Solwaraspora sp. WMMD1047: one gene and its partner. The protein of the gene in region 2 interacts with the protein of the main gene of each other region in a pairwise test. Links are inferred from orthologs where the notes say so. Each region holds a gene or a part of one and is shown on either strand. Other genes may lie near its edges.

Region 1 (7,149 bases), 4.3 Mb from region 2 along the record:
CCGGTGCATCCCGGTCCGGAGCGGATGCCCGCCCCGCCGCTGCCGCCGGCCCGGCGCGGCCATCCTCCGGTGCCGCCGCAGCCCGCCCCCGAGCGGGCCCGGGTGACCCGCGAGGCCGGCTACCCGGCCCGGGTGGAGTGGCAGGAGAGCCGGACCGACAGCGAGGTCGAGCGGGCGGTGAGCGTGCTGCGCCGCGACCTCGGCACCCCGCGGGTGCTGGCCTTCGCCAACCCCAAGGGGGGCGTACACAAGACCACCGCGACCGTCCTCGGCGCTGCCACCATCGGCAGCGTGCGCGGCCGGGGCGTGCTGGCCTGGGACGACAACGAGCTGCGCGGCACCCTCGGGCTGCGGGCCGGCAGTGCCCGACACGCCCGGACGATCCGGCACCTGGTCGCCGACCTGCTGGACGTCGAGTCCCGGCACGGCGCCGACCTGACCGACCGGCTCGACGACTACCTGCGGCACGCCTCCGACGGCTCGTACGACGTGCTGGCCGGGGAGGAGAGCCCACGCTTCGCCCAACGGCTCGACCAGCACACCGTCCGCCGGGTGCTGGAGCTGCTGCGCCGCACCCACGACGTGATCTGCGTGGACACCGGCAACAACGTGGAGAGCGCGAACTGGCAGACCGTGCTGCAGGCCGCCGACCAGCTGGTCGTCACCACGGTGCCGCGCGAGGACGCCGCCTTCACCGCCGACTGGATGCTCGACCTGCTGCACGACGTCGGGATGGGCGAGCTGGCCGACAACGCGGTGACCCTGCTCTCCTGCCCGACTCCGGGCCGGTCGCCGCTCCTGGACGATCTGCAGCGGCACTTCGCCACCCGGACCCGGGCGGTGGCGGTGGTGCCGTACGACGCCGCGCTGGAGACCGGCTCCTCCATCGAGTACCACCAGCTCCAGGACGAGACCCGGCAGGCGTGGCTGCTGGCGGCATCGGTGATGGTCGAACCCTTCGCCCGCTGACCCCGCGGCCCGGTGCCTGGCCGGCCGATCACTTCAGGACTAGGCTGCCAGCGGCGCCGGGGGGTGGCGCAGAGGTGGAGGGGATCCGTGGCTGACTCGTTCGTGCACCTGCACGTACACACCGAGTACTCGATGCTCGACGGGGCGGCCCGACTCAAGGACCTGTTCGCCGAGGCCAACCGGCTCGGCATGCCCGCGCTGGCGATGACCGACCACGGCAACCTGTTCGGGGCGTACGACTTCTACAAGCAGGCCACCGCGGCCGGGATCCGGCCGATCATCGGCAGCGAGATGTATCTCACCCCGGGCACCGACCGGCGGGACCGGACCCGGGTGCGCTGGGCCGACGGCGGCGAGAACGACGTCTCCGGCGGTGGCGCGTACACCCACCTGACCATGCTCGCCGCGGACGGTGACGGGCTGCGCAACCTGTTCCGGATGCAGTCGCGGGCCAGCCTGGAGGGGTACTTCTACAAGCCGCGCGCGGACCGCGAACTGCTGCACGAGTACGGCAAGGGGATCATCGCCACCACCGGCTGCCCCTCCGGCGAGGTGCAGACCTGGCTGCGGATCGGCAACTTCGACAAGGCGTGCGAGTCGGCGGCCGAGTTCCGGGACATCTTCGGTGCGGACAACTACTACCTGGAGCTGATGGACCACGGTCTGGACATCGAGACCCGGGTCCGGCAGGACCTGATCCGGCTCGGCAAGCGGCTCAACCTCAAGCCGGTGGCCACCAACGACCTGCACTACACCTACGACCGGGATGCCGACGCGCACGAGGTGCTGCTCTGCGTGCAGTCCGGGTCGACGATGGCCGACCCGAAGCGGTTCAAGTTCGACGCCCGGGACTTCTACCTCAAGTCGCCGGCCGAGATGCGGGCGCTGTGGGACGCGGAGGTGCCGGGCGCCTGCGACAACACCCTGGAGATCGCCGAGAAGATCGGCGACTACTCGGCGCTGTTCGCCTCCCGCAACCTGATGCCGCAGTTCCCGGTGCCGGCCGGCGAGACCGAGGAGACCTTCCTGCGCAAGGAGGTGCTGCGCGGGCTGGAGCGGCGGTTCCCCGGCGGCGTGCCGGAGGGGCACCGCAAGCAGGCCGAGTACGAGCTCGACGTGATCCTGAAGATGGGCTTCCCCGGCTACTTCCTGGTCACCGCCGACCTGGTGGACTACGCCAAGCGGGAGGGCATCCGGGTCGGTCCGGGCCGTGGGTCGGCCGCCGGCGCCCTGATCGCGTACGCCCTGGGCATCACCGAGCTGGACCCGATCCCGCACGGCCTGCTCTTCGAACGGTTCCTCAACCCCGACCGCGTCTCGATGCCCGACATCGACATGGACTTCGACGAGCGTCGGCGCGGCGACATGATCCGGTACGCGACCGAGCGGTACGGCGAGGAGCGGGTCGCCCAGATCATCACCTACGGCACGATCAAGGCGAAGGCGGCGGTGAAGGACGCCGCCCGGGTGCTCGGCTACCCGTTCGCGATGGGCGACCGGATCACCAAGGCGATGCCGCCGCCGGTGATGGGCAAGGACATCCCGCTCGGCGGCATCTTCGACCCGAAGCACCCGCGCTACCCGGAGGCGGTGGAGTTCCGCCAGCTCTACGAGTCCGACGCCGAGGTCAAGAAGATCGTCGACACGGCCAAGGGGCTGGAGGGGCTCAAGCGGCAGTGGGGGGTGCACGCCGCCGGGGTGATCCTGTCCCGGGACCCGCTGATGGACGTGCTGCCGATCCAGAAGCGCGAGCAGGACGGCGCCATCATCACCCAGTGGGACATGGGCGCCTGCGAGACCATCGGCCTGCTCAAGATGGACTTCCTGGGCCTGCGCAACCTCACCGTGATGGACGACTGCGTCGAGTCGATCAAGGAGAACCGGGGCCTGGACATGGTCCTGGAGGAGCTGCCGCTGGACGACAAACCCACCTACGAGCTGCTGGCCCGGGGCGACACGCTCGGGGTGTTCCAGCTCGACGGCGGGCCGATGCGGTCGCTGCTGCGCTCGATGGTGCCGGACAACTTCGAGGACATCTCGGCGGTGCTCGCCCTCTACCGGCCGGGTCCGATGGGCGCCAACGCCCACAACGAGTACGCCGACCGCAAGAACAACCGCAAGCCGGTGGTGCCGATCCACCCGGAGCTGGCCGAGCCGCTCGCCGAGATCCTGGGCGACACCTACGGGTTGATCGTCTACCAGGAGCAGGTGATGGCGATCGCCCAGCAGCTCGCCGGCTACACCCTCGGCGCCGCCGACCTGCTGCGCCGGGCGATGGGCAAGAAGAAGAAGGAGATCCTGGACAAGGAGTACGTGCCGTTCTCGCAGGGCATGCGGGACAACGGCTACTCCCCGGAGGCGATCAAGACGCTCTGGGACATCCTGGTCCCGTTCTCCGACTACGCCTTCAACAAGGCACACACCGCCGGGTACGGGCTGGTCTCGTACTGGACCGCGTACCTCAAGGCCAACTACCCGGCCGAGTACATGGCCGCCCTGCTCACCAGCGTCGGCGACGACAAGGACAAGGCCGCCGTCTACCTGGCCGAGTGCCGGCGGATGAGGATCAAGGTCCTGCCGCCGGACGTGAACGAGTCCAACGCCCGGTTCGCCGCGGTCGGCGAGAACATCCGGTTCGGCCTCGCCGCGGTCCGCAACGTCGGCGTCAACGTGGTGGAGTCCATCCGGCGCAACCGCCGGGAGAAGGGCGCCTACACCGACTTCTACGACTACCTGCGCAAGGTCGACGCCGTCGCCTGCAACAAGCGCACCGTCGAATCGCTGATCAAGGCGGGCGCCTTCGACTCGCTCGGGCACACCCGCAAGGGGCTGCTCGCCGTGCACGCCGACGCGATCGACTCCTTCCTCGACATCAAGCGCAACGAGGCGGTCGGCCAGTACGACCTGTTCGGCGACGCGTTCGGCGCCGGCGACGGCGCGCCCGGCGGCGCGATGGTGGTCACCCCGCAGATTCCCAGCACCGAGTGGGACAAGACCGACCTGCTCACCTTCGAACGGGAGATGCTCGGGCTCTACGTCTCCGACCACCCGCTGTTCGGGGTGGAGCACGTGCTCGCCGCGGCGGCCGACCGCTCCATCGCCTCGCTCGGCGAGGAGGGGGCTGTGCCCGACGGCCAGGTGGTGACCCTCGCGGGGATCCTCTCCGGGGTGCAGCGGCGGATCACCAAGCAGGGCCGGGCGTGGGCGTCGGCGAGCCTGGAGGACCTGGGCGGCGCGGTCGAGGTGCTGTTCTTCCCGAACACCTACGAACTCGTCGGCCAGTACATCGCCGAGGACGCCATCGTCGTGGTGAAGGGCCGGGTGGACCGGCGCGACGACCAGCCCCGGCTGATGGCGATGGACCTGTCGGTGCCGGAGATCACCGCGGCCGACGAGGTGAAGCCCGTCATCCTCGCGCTGCCGCCGGCCCGCTGCACCCCGCCGCTGGTGGAGCGGCTGCGGGAGGTGCTGACCAGCCATCCCGGGTCGGCCGAGGTGCACGTCCGGCTGGTCAACGGTTCCCGGGCGACGGTGCTGCGGCTGGGACCGCTGCGGGTGGCGCCCACCACGGCGCTGATGGCCGACCTCAAGGCGCTGCTCGGCCCCAGCGCGGTGGCCGGCTGAGAAGCGGCGGTCACCCGGCCGGACCGGCAGGTGGCCGGGAAACCGGCCGGATCGCGGCTCCGCCGCCCGGCCGCCGGTCCGCGGCCACCGATCGCGGCTCCGCCGCCCGATCCGCCGGTCCGCGGCCACCGATCCCGGGTCCGCCGGCCGGATCGCCGGTCCGGCCTGAGAGGATCACCAGGTGAGCCCGGCCACTTCCGAACCCCATCCGCCGTCCGGAGACGCCGGCGACGGCACGTCGCTGCCGGCTGACCCGACCGTGCCGGCCGCCCAGACCGGCCCCACGGCGGCCGGCCCGGTTTCGGCCGGCCCGGTCCCGGCCGGGCCGCCGGTCGGCGGTGGCCGACGGCCCGGGTTGGCGGCGCTTGTCGGAGTTGCGACGGCCGCCGGGATCACCCTGCTGGGACTGCCGATCGGGTTGCTCTGGGCGGCCCTCGCCCCGGCCGTGCCGGTCCGCAAAACCGCGGACGGGGCGGTCCTGACCCAGGCCCAGCCGGAGGAGTTCATCGCCGCCGACGGCTGGTTCACGCTTATCGGGCTCTGCTTCGGCGTGGCGACCGCGATCGCGGTCTGGCTGCTGCTGCGCCGCCGGCGCGGGCCCTTCGGCCTGATCGTCGCGGTGCTCGGCGCGCTCGGCGCGGCGGTGGTCGCCTGGCAGGTCGGGCGCCGGATCGGCCTCGCCGAGTACCAGCGGCTGCTCGCCGACGCCCAGGTCGGGGACATTCTCAACCGGCCGCCGGACCTGCGGGCCGGTGGCTTCGAGTGGGTGCTGGGGGTGATCCCGACGATCCAGGGCAACCTGCTGCTGCCGGCATTCGGCGTGGCGGTCATGTACACCCTGCTCGCGGGCTGGTCGGGGCACCCCTCGCTGCGACCTGAGCCCGACCACCTGCGATACGACGCCGGTCCCGGCGGACCGCCGGCGGGAACGGGAACGGCAACGGTGGAAACCGCCGGGGGGTTCGGTGCCGGTGGCGCAGGTGATGTCGCTGAGGCGAACGGAGCCGCCGTCGTCACCGATCCGGGCACCGCCAGCGACGTTCCTGCTGCCGACCAGACGGCCGGGGGCGGCGAGCCGCCGGTGGTCAGTTGGGGCTCGTCGGAACGGCCAGCTCCGGCAGCGGCACCGGCACCGCCCGAACCTGGCGCAACAGAGTCGCCTCGCGGGTGAGCAGACGCAGCTCGGCGCGGAGCCGACCGGCCGTGTCCAGGGTGGCCAGCAGCCGTTGACGGTCCGCCAGGCTCAGCGCCGCGGTCGCCGCCACCAGGTGCGACAACACCGTCGGATCGTCAGGCAGCTGCTCGGAGATCTCCTCCGGATCGTCCCGGATCAGCCCCAGGTACTGCCGGAAGACCGCGAGCACCCGGGGCGCGAGCAGGTCGGCCACGTCCTCCCGACCGGCCGGCTCGGGCAGCCAGTCCACCGCCGCGGTCAGATACGGTTCGGACCCCTCCGCCACGTCGACGATCCGGAACCGCCGCCGCCCCACCGTCACCACGTCGAACCGGCCGTCCGGTAACTCGGTCACCTGGCGCAACTCGGCCGTGCAACCCACCTCGTGCAGCACCGCCCCGCCCCGGCCCGGCCCGGTCCCGTACCCGCCCGAAGGCCCGCCGCCACCCGCCCCGGCACCGGGACCGGCGCCGCCGGTCGGGCCACCCGAGCCGGTCGGGCCACCGGCCTCGGCCGGGCCGCTGGGGCCGCTGGGGCCGCTGGGGCCGATGGTGCCGGTGGTGCCGATCGGGCCGACCGAGCTGGGCTGGCCGCCGGGGCCGGCCGCGGTGGTGGCGGCCGACCACCCGCTGCGGACCGCGACCACGCCGAACTCGCGGGGGGTGCCGTCGGGCAGCCCGATCAGATGGCGGATCAGCGCCCGGTAGCGCTCCTCGAAGATGTGCAGCGGCAGCACCAGGCCGGGAAACAGCACCGTCCCGAGCGGGAAGACCGGCAGCCGCGCACTCACCGGTCGAGCCTAACCTCCGACGCCAGCCCGGCCGGCGGCGGAGCCGCCGGCTACCGGTGAGCGATCACCTCGGCGCCCGCCCCCGGACCCTCCCGGCGCCGGCCCGCGTTCGCCCGTGGCCGGGCTCACCGTCCCGCCCGCTGGACGGCCTCGGCCCGACCATCAGCGGCCGCCTAGACTCGCAGGCGTGCTGAACCGGATCGACCTGCGCGGCGGCGCGCGTGACCCACACGGCCTGCTGCCCCGTGCCCAGCTGGACGTCTCGGTGGCGGTGGAGAAGATCCGCCCGATCGTCGAGGCGGTCCGCGCGCATGGGTACCCGGCGATCCGGGAGGCGACCGAACGCTTCGACGGGATCAGCCTGGACCGGGTCCGGGTGCCCGCCGAGGCGATCGCGGCGGCCGAATCCGCACTCGAACCCGAGGTCCGCGCGGCGCTCGTCGAGTGCGCGGAGCGGGCCCGCCGGGTGCACGCCGACCAGCGCCGGACCGACACCACGACCCAGGTGGTCCCGGGCGGCACGGTCACCGAGCGCTGGGTGCCGGTCGACCGGGTCGGTCTCTACGTCCCCGGCGGCCTGGCCATGTACCCG
Region 2 (7,677 bases):
GACTCACCGAGGCGGTGCTGCGGGAGGGGCTGCGGCGCAGCCGGGACTGGACCGACGCCGAGCACCCGCTCGCCGTCGCGGTCAATCTCTCCTCGCGTACGCTCACCGACCCGCACTTCCCCGCCCGGGTCCAGGAGCTGCTCACCGAGTACGGCGTGGCGCCCGAGCTGGTCACCTTCGAGATCAAGGAGGCCGGCGTCCTGGACGGCACGGACCGGCCGGTGCCGATCCTGCGCCGGCTGCGGGACATCGGCGTACGCCTCTCCGTGGACGACTTCGGCACCGGCTACTCGTCCCTGTCCCACCTGCGGCGGCTGCCGGTCAACGAGGTGAAGGTCGATCAGTCGTTCGTCCAGGGGATGGCGACCGACCCGGTGGACCTGGCCATCGTGAACGCGGTGGTGACCCTCTCCCAGCAGTTCGGCCTCGCGGTGGTGGCCGAGGGGGTGGAGAGCGAGCTGACCCTGGAGCTGCTGCAGGACATCGGCTGCGAGATCGGCCAGGGGTTCCTGTTCAGCCGGCCGCTGCCGTACGAGCGGCTGGAGGCCTGGTTCGGTGCCCAGGCGGAGTCCGAGACGCCGTTGGCGCCGGACGTACGCCGGCTGCGGGCGGTCCCGGCGACGGGCGCCGAGAACTGGCCCAGCGGGGTCAGGCGGCCGGCGGGGATCTGATTTCACCTCGCGCGCGCGCCCGTGTACTCTTACCCCTGCGCGTCCGCAGGAAAGATCGCGTGCGCCCCCTTAGCTCAGTCGGCAGAGCGTCTCCATGGTAAGGAGAAGGTCTACGGTTCGATTCCGTAAGGGGGCTCAGAGGGTTCTTGTGACCCGCCCACGGCGGTGTAGCTCAGATGGCAGAGCAAGCGGCTCATAATCGCTGTGTCGCCGGTTCAAGTCCGGCCACCGCTACTTCCGGTCGCCGGGTCGGTCCCGGGGACCCGATCGGATGGGCGCCGGCAGGCGCCCACTTTGCGTGTCCGCCCTCCGGGCGTCTACGCTGGTACGTCGTAGTTGATCCGTTATCGAGGAAGGCACTCCGCCGTGGCTAAGGCGACCGATGTCCGTCCGAAGATCACCTTGGCGTGTGTGGAGTGCAAGGAGCGCAACTACATCACGCGTAAGAACCGCCGTAACGACCCGGACCGCATCGAGCTGAAGAAGTTCTGCCCCCGGGACGGCAAGCACACCCTGCACCGCGAGACCCGCTGAGCTTGCGGACCACGGCCGGTCGGGACGGGTGCACCGTCCCGACCGGCCGTCGGTTCCGGGCCGGGTGGCGGGCGTGTAGTTTCTCGGCATGCCGATGGACTCCTCCTTCGTCGGGCGCAGTTTCGCCCCGACGCCGCCGTACCTCGTGGGCCGGGAAAAGATCCGTGAGTTCGCCGCGGCGATCGGGGCCGGCGATCCGGCGCACAACGATCCGGCCGCAGCCCGCTCGATGGGGCATCCGGACGTGGTGGCGCCGGTCACCTTCCCGGTGGTGCTGACAATTCCCGCGATCCAGCAGATCATCGAGGATCCGGCGTTGGGCGCCGACGCCGAGCGGCTGGTGCACGGTGACCAGCGGTTCGCGTACACCCGGCCGGTGGTGGCCGGGGACGAGTTGACCTGCGCCAGCAGCATCGAGGAGATCATCTCCAGGGGCGGGCACGACTTCGTGACCTTCCGGACCGACGTGGCGACCGTGGCCGGTGAGCCGGTGGTGAGCGTCTGGTCGAGGCTGGTCATCAGGGGGGAGGGCTGATCCGGTTGGAGACCCAGAGCACGCTGACGGTCGGACAGGAGCTGCCGGTCCAGACGTTCCGGGTGACCCGGGCGGACCTGGTCCGCTACGCGGGCGCCTCGGGTGACTTCAACCCGATCCACTGGAGCGACCGGATCGCGACGAAGGTCGGGCTGCCGGGCGTCATCGCGCACGGCATGCTGACGATGGCGCTCGTCGGTCGGGCGGTCACCGGGTGGGCCGGCTCGCCGGACGCGGTGATCGAGTACGGGGTCCGGTTCGCCCGGCCGGTGGTGGTACCCGACGACGACACCGGAACCGAGATCGAGGTACGCGCCAAGGTGCGGGCGGTGGCCGACGACGGTTCGACGCAGCTCGATCTGACTGCGACCTGTGCCGGCGAGCGGGTGCTGTCCCAGGCTCGGGCGACGATCCGGACGGCGCGGCCGACACCGGGCTGAGCCGTGGCCGGCGTACCGGGGCGGTCCGGTTGGGAAACTCGGGCCGGTACCCGTACACTGGTCCGCCGTGGGGCAAGTGGCCCTGCTTTGGCCTGCGTGCCGGAGTGGGTTCGGCTGTCCTACCTAGGGGTGTAGCTCAATTGGCAGAGCAGCGGTCTCCAAAACCGCAGGCTGCAGGTTCAAGTCCTGTCACCCCTGCGCCTGAGGCCTGACCGTTCCAAGGGGGGTCGGATTCGGCCGGCGTGACCAGCGAGCGTGCGTCCACCGACGTGCGAACCAATTGGCGACGGAGGTCGAAGTGGCCGACAAGAATCGGCGCGGTGAGGACGACGCGAACGACCGCCTGGACGACGAGGCTGTCGACGACCGCCTCGACGACCCGGCGGACGACGACGTCGTCGAGGACGACGACCGGGAGCTCTCCCGGGGCGGCACCGCCACCCGCAAGAAGGCGGAGTCCACCGAGAGCCAGCCGAAGTCGAAGTCGGAAACCGGGCGGGTCGGAATATTCGGGCGCGTCGGACGGTTCTTCCGCGAGGTAGTGGCGGAACTGCGTAAGGTCATCTGGCCGACCCGCAAGGAGCTGTTGACCTACACCACGGTCGTGGTCGTGTTCATCGCCGTGATGACGTCGATCGTCGTCCTGCTCGACTACGGGTTCGCGCGGGCCATGCTGTGGGTCTTCGGCAATCCGAGCTGACGACGTGATCAGCTGATAGTGACGGAAGTGAGCGAGCGTGCCTGAGTACGACGAGACCGCCGGTACCGCGGACGAGCAGTCCGCGGTCGCGACGGCGGCGGGTGACGAGTCGGTCGAGGCCGCCAGCGAGCCGGAGTTCGAGGCCACCAACGGTTCGGCGCCCGACGAGAACTTCGACCCGGTCGCGGAGCTGCGGCAGAAGCTGCGCTACGCGCCGGGCGACTGGTACGTGGTGCACTCCTACGCCGGCTACGAGAACAAGGTCAAGACCAACCTCGAGACCCGGATCACCAGCCTCGACATGGAAGAGTTCATCTACCAGGTCGAGGTGCCGACCCGGGAAGAGGTCGAGGTCAAGAACGGCAAGCGCCTGCAGGTCCAGAACAAGGTCTTCCCGGGCTACATCCTGGTCCGGATGGAGCTGACGCCCGAGTCGTACTCCTGCGTCCGGAACACCCCCGGGGTGACCGGCTTCGTCGGCGCCACCGACCGGGCCGACCGGCCGGCGCCGCTCTCCCTCGACGAGGTGCTGAAGTGGCTGGCCCCGGCGGTGGAGACCGAGCAGAAGAAGGCGAAGCCCGAGGTCAAGGTCCTGGACTTCGAGGTCGGCGATTCGGTCACCGTGACCGACGGCGCGTTCGCGTCGCTGCCGGCGACGATCAGTGAGATCAACGCCGACCAGCAGAAGCTCAAGGTACTGGTGTCGATCTTCGGCCGGGAGACGCCGGTCGAGCTCAACTTCAACCAGGTTGCCAAGATCTAGCGTCGCCCGCTCGATTGCCGGATCCGGCCCTGCGCTAGCCTAGAACGTCGACCCCCGCGGGTCGCGCTTGACCGTGCGCGCTCCGCGGGTCACCTCGGGTGCGCCGCATCGGGTCGGCCGCACCTCACCGGATCAAGCCCCAGGAAGAGACATGCCTCCGAAGAAGAAGCTCGTCAAGACCTTCACGCTCCAGTTGCCGGCGGGCCAGGCCACGCCGGCGCCGCCGGTCGGTCCGGCGCTGGGCCAGCACGGCGTCAACATCATGGAGTTCTGCAAGTCCTACAACGCGCAGACCGAGTCGCAGCGGGGCGACATCGTTCCCGCCGAGATCAGCGTCTACGAGGACCGGACCTTCACCTTCGTGCTGAAGACGCCGCCGGCCGCCCGTCTGCTGATCAAGGCCGCCGGGGTGCCGAAGGGTTCCGGCGTTCCGCACCAGGACAAGGTCGGCTCGGTGACCCGCGCCCAGTTGCGGGAGATCGCCGAGAAGAAGATGACCGACCTGAACGCCAACGACCTGGACCAGGCCGAGAAGATCATCGCCGGCACCGCCCGGTCGATGGGGATCACGATCAAGGAATGACAACCGCGGCGGTCCGGCCGGACCGCCGTCGTGGGAGGGGCGCGGCGCGCCCCGCCAGACACCACAGGAGAACTCAGACATGCAGCGCAGCAAGAGCTACCGCAAGGCCTCCGAGGCTATCGACCGGAACAAGCTGTACGGTCCGGCCGAGGCGGTCAAGCTCGCCAAGGACACCAGCACCGTCAAGTTCGACGCCACGGTCGAGGTCGCGATGCGCCTCGGCGTCGACCCGCGTAAGGCGGACCAGATGGTGCGCGGCACGGTGAACCTGCCCCACGGGACCGGCAAGACGGCCCGGGTGATCGTCTTCGCGACCGGCGCCATGGCCGAGGAGGCCGTCGCCGCCGGTGCCGACGAGGTGGGCAGCGACGAGCTGGTCGCCCGGATCCAGGAGGGTTGGCTGGACTTCGACGCCGCCATCGCCACCCCGGACCAGATGGCGAAGATCGGTCGGATCGCGCGGATCCTGGGCCCGCGCGGCCTGATGCCGAACCCGAAGACCGGCACCGTGACGATGGACGTGACAAAGGCCGTCACCGACATCAAGGGCGGAAAGATCACCTTCCGCGTCGACAAGCACTCCAACCTGCACCTGATCATCGGTAAGGCGTCCTTCTCCGAGTCGCAGCTGGTCGACAACTACGCGGCGGTGCTGGACGAGGTGCTGCGGGCGAAGCCGTCGGCGGCCAAGGGCAAGTACCTCAAGAAGGTCACCCTCACCACGACCATGGGTCCGGGTGTCCCGGTCGACCCGAACGTGATCAAGAACTTCACCGAGGAGTCCGCGGACTCCTGAACTGCCTGAACGGTCCGATCGGGGCGCTGTCACCGCGAGGTGGCGGCGCCCCGGTCGTTCCGGGGCGAGTTGGCGGTCGGTTGGCCGGTCGCGTACTCTTGGTCGAAGTTCCACCCAGAGACCGCTGGTCACCGTGCTCCGGCACGGTCGAAGGTTCCGTTTCGACGGGGCGGCCCGCGCAGGGCGGTAAGCGAAACCCGGCAGTGCTACCGGCCCCCGGGCCGTGATCATTGAGCTGTGCTCGCCCCGTGCGCCCTGCGCCGGGGCTTTCTCGTTGTCGCGCTCCTTCACCACCCGTCCGCAAGGCTCCGGCCTCGACGGTGGCCAGCCTGCAGCAATGAGAGAGGAGGGACATGGCGGACAAGCCGGTTCGGGCCGACAAGGCCACGGCCGTCGCCGAGCTCACCGAGCACTTCCGCAACGCGGGAGCGACCGTGCTGACCGAGTACCGTGGCCTCACGGTCGCCCAGCTCACCCAGCTGCGGCGTTCACTCGGCCAGGAGACCACCTACGCGGTGGCCAAGAACACGCTGGCCAAGCGCGCCGCGACGGACGCGGGCATCCAGGGCCTCGACGAGCTGTTCACCGGTCCTACCGCGCTGACCTTCGTCTCCGGCGACGTCGTCGAGGCGGCGAAGGGTCTGCGCGAGTTCGCTAAGGCCAACCCGAAGCTCGTCATCAAGGGCGGCGTCTTCGAGGGCAAGGCGATCACGGCCAAAGAGGTCAGCCGGTTGGCCGACCTGGAGTCGCGCGAGGTTCTGCTGGCCAAGCTGGCCGGCGGGATGAAGGCGAGCCTGAGCAAGGCCGCGGCCCTGTTCCAGGCGCCGCTGTCGAAGACCGCCCGCCTCGCGGCCGCTCTGCAGGACAAGCGCGAGCAGGAGGGGCAGGCCTGACGGCCGGCCCACCCCGAACATCCCCGATACATCCCCAGACCCACGTAAGTAAGAAGGAAGGACGCCAGCCATGGCGAAGCTCAGCACCGACGAGCTGCTCGACGCGTTCAAGGAGATGACGCTGATCGAGCTGTCGGAGTTCGTGAAGCAGTTCGAGGAGACCTTCGACGTCACCGCCGCCGCGCCGGTCGCGATGGCGGCGCCCGGTGGCGCGGCCGCGCCGGCCGAGGCCGAGCCGGAGCAGGACGAGTTCGACGTCATCCTGGACGCCGACGGCGGCAAGAAGATCCAGGTCATCAAGGTCGTCCGCGAGCTGACCGGCCTGGGCCTCAAGGAGGCCAAGGACCTGGTCGAGGCCGCGCCGAAGGCCGTCCTGGAGAAGGCCAACAAGGAGACCGCCGAGAAGGCCAAGGCCAAGCTCGAGGGCGAGGGCGCCAAGGTCACCCTGAAGTAGTGCCGGTCGCCGGTCTTGCCGGCGACCCGGTGAAGCGGCCGACTCCGGGTTCCGGAGTGAGCTGCGGCACAGTTCCGCCGAGCGGGCGGGGATCCGACAACCGGATTCCCGCCCGCTCGCGTCGTGTCCCGGCGCGACACGCCGTGATCAGGGCTAACTCGGGGTGACCAGGCGGTTGGCCCGGCCGTCCGGACGGCCGGGAGCGCGCTGCGACGCGTCGAGTACGCCCCGCGAACGGACAAGTCGTTGGCTGACCCGGCCGTCAAGTCTTGACGTGGCCCGGCACGTACAGGCACGCTGGGTTCTGCAAGACCTTCCGCGCTTGCGACGGCCATCACCTGGGTATTGGCGGCAACAGCACCACCCGCCGCCGGAGCCGAGGTGGCCCCAGCGGGATGCGTGCGAGGACGTGGGAGCGCGGTTCTACGCGCGGCGGCTCTGGTCCGCGACACGTTCTGCAGCGCCCTGCCTGGATGGGCTGGACAGCGGTTAGCCGCTCGGCTACACTGCTAGTTTGCGCTGCCTTCCGACTTGACCCCTGCTCGGAATGTCCGATTATGGATATTTGGAGTGGGGCCATTGGAGTGCACGCGTAACAGCCGTTCTGCAGCACCGGTCCTCGGAAGGACGCATCTTGGCAGCTTCCCGCCCTGCGAAGACCAGTCGTACGTCGAGCGCTTTCGCGCCCCGTCGAATCTCATTCGGCCGGATCACCGAACACCTCGAGGTCCCCAACCTCCTCGCCATCCAGAACGAGTCCTTTGACTGGCTGGTCGGCAACGAGGCTTGGCAGGGCCGGTCGGCTGGCGACCCGCACGCCCGATCGGGTCTCGCCGAGATCCTTGAAGAGATCAGTCCCATTGAGGACTTCTCCGGCACCATGTCCCTGTCCTTCTCCGCGCCCCGCTTCGACGAGGTCAAGGCCTCGATCGAGGAGTGCAAGGAGAAGGACCTGACCTACTGCGCGCCGCTCTTCGTGACCGCGGAGTTCACCAACAACACCACTGGCGAGATCAAGAGCCAGACGGTGTTCATGGGGGACTTCCCGATGATGACGCCGAAGGGCACCTTCATCATCAACGGCACCGAGCGCGTCGTGGTCAGCCAACTCGTCCGGTCCCCGGGCGTCTACTTCGACAAGCAGCCGGACAAGACGTCCGACCGCGACCTGTCCAGCGTCAAGGTCATCCCGAGCCGGGGTGCCTGGCTGGAGTTCGACATCGACAAGCGCGACACCGTCGGTGTCCGCATCGACCGCAAGCGCCGCCAGGCGGTCACCGTCCTGCTCAAGGCGATCGGTTGGAGCGC

What was found. The genes of interacting proteins can lie anywhere in the genome.
Region 1: the proteins of rplL (region 2) and dnaE interact in binary tests that used the Escherichia coli proteins (3 or more experiments, as listed by UniProt). The link is inferred for Solwaraspora sp. WMMD1047 from one-to-one orthologs.

What each region holds. Positions count from the first base shown.
Region 1 is NZ_JARUBL010000001.1:5,056,428-5,063,576, reverse strand. Bases 685-4,793 are described here. They hold dnaE (DNA polymerase III subunit alpha), read left to right. Parts: upstream 685-1,056; coding sequence 1,057-4,593; downstream 4,594-4,793. Other genes in these bases: O7627_RS22855 (DUF2567 domain-containing protein), read left to right, coding at 4,775-4,793; O7627_RS22865 (AAA family ATPase), read left to right, coding at 685-969. In the rest of the region: more of O7627_RS22865, read left to right, coding at 1-684; more of O7627_RS22855, read left to right, coding at 4,794-5,764; O7627_RS22850 (LON peptidase substrate-binding domain-containing protein), read right to left, coding at 5,679-6,557; hisD (histidinol dehydrogenase), read left to right, coding at 6,745-7,149. UniProt on the Escherichia coli protein: DNA polymerase III is a complex, multichain enzyme responsible for most of the replicative synthesis in bacteria. This DNA polymerase also exhibits 3' to 5' exonuclease activity. The alpha chain is the DNA polymerase catalytic subunit.
Region 2 is NZ_JARUBL010000001.1:782,513-790,189, forward strand. What follows is about bases 4,729-7,677. They hold rplL (50S ribosomal protein L7/L12), read left to right. Parts: upstream 4,729-5,985; coding sequence 5,986-6,369; downstream 6,370-7,677. Other genes in these bases: rplA (50S ribosomal protein L1), read left to right, coding at 4,729-5,022; rplJ (50S ribosomal protein L10), read left to right, coding at 5,376-5,915; O7627_RS03705 (DNA-directed RNA polymerase subunit beta), read left to right, coding at 7,004-7,677. In the rest of the region: O7627_RS03640 (EAL domain-containing protein), read left to right, coding at 1-671; rpmG (50S ribosomal protein L33), read left to right, coding at 1,038-1,205; O7627_RS03660 (MaoC family dehydratase N-terminal domain-containing protein), read left to right, coding at 1,294-1,740; O7627_RS03665 (MaoC family dehydratase), read left to right, coding at 1,746-2,180; preprotein translocase subunit SecE, read left to right, coding at 2,479-2,880; transcription termination/antitermination protein NusG, read left to right, coding at 2,918-3,643; rplK (50S ribosomal protein L11), read left to right, coding at 3,795-4,226; more of rplA, read left to right, coding at 4,306-4,728. UniProt on the Escherichia coli protein: The binding site for several of the GTPase factors involved in protein synthesis (IF-2, EF-Tu, EF-G and RF3). Is thus essential for accurate translation.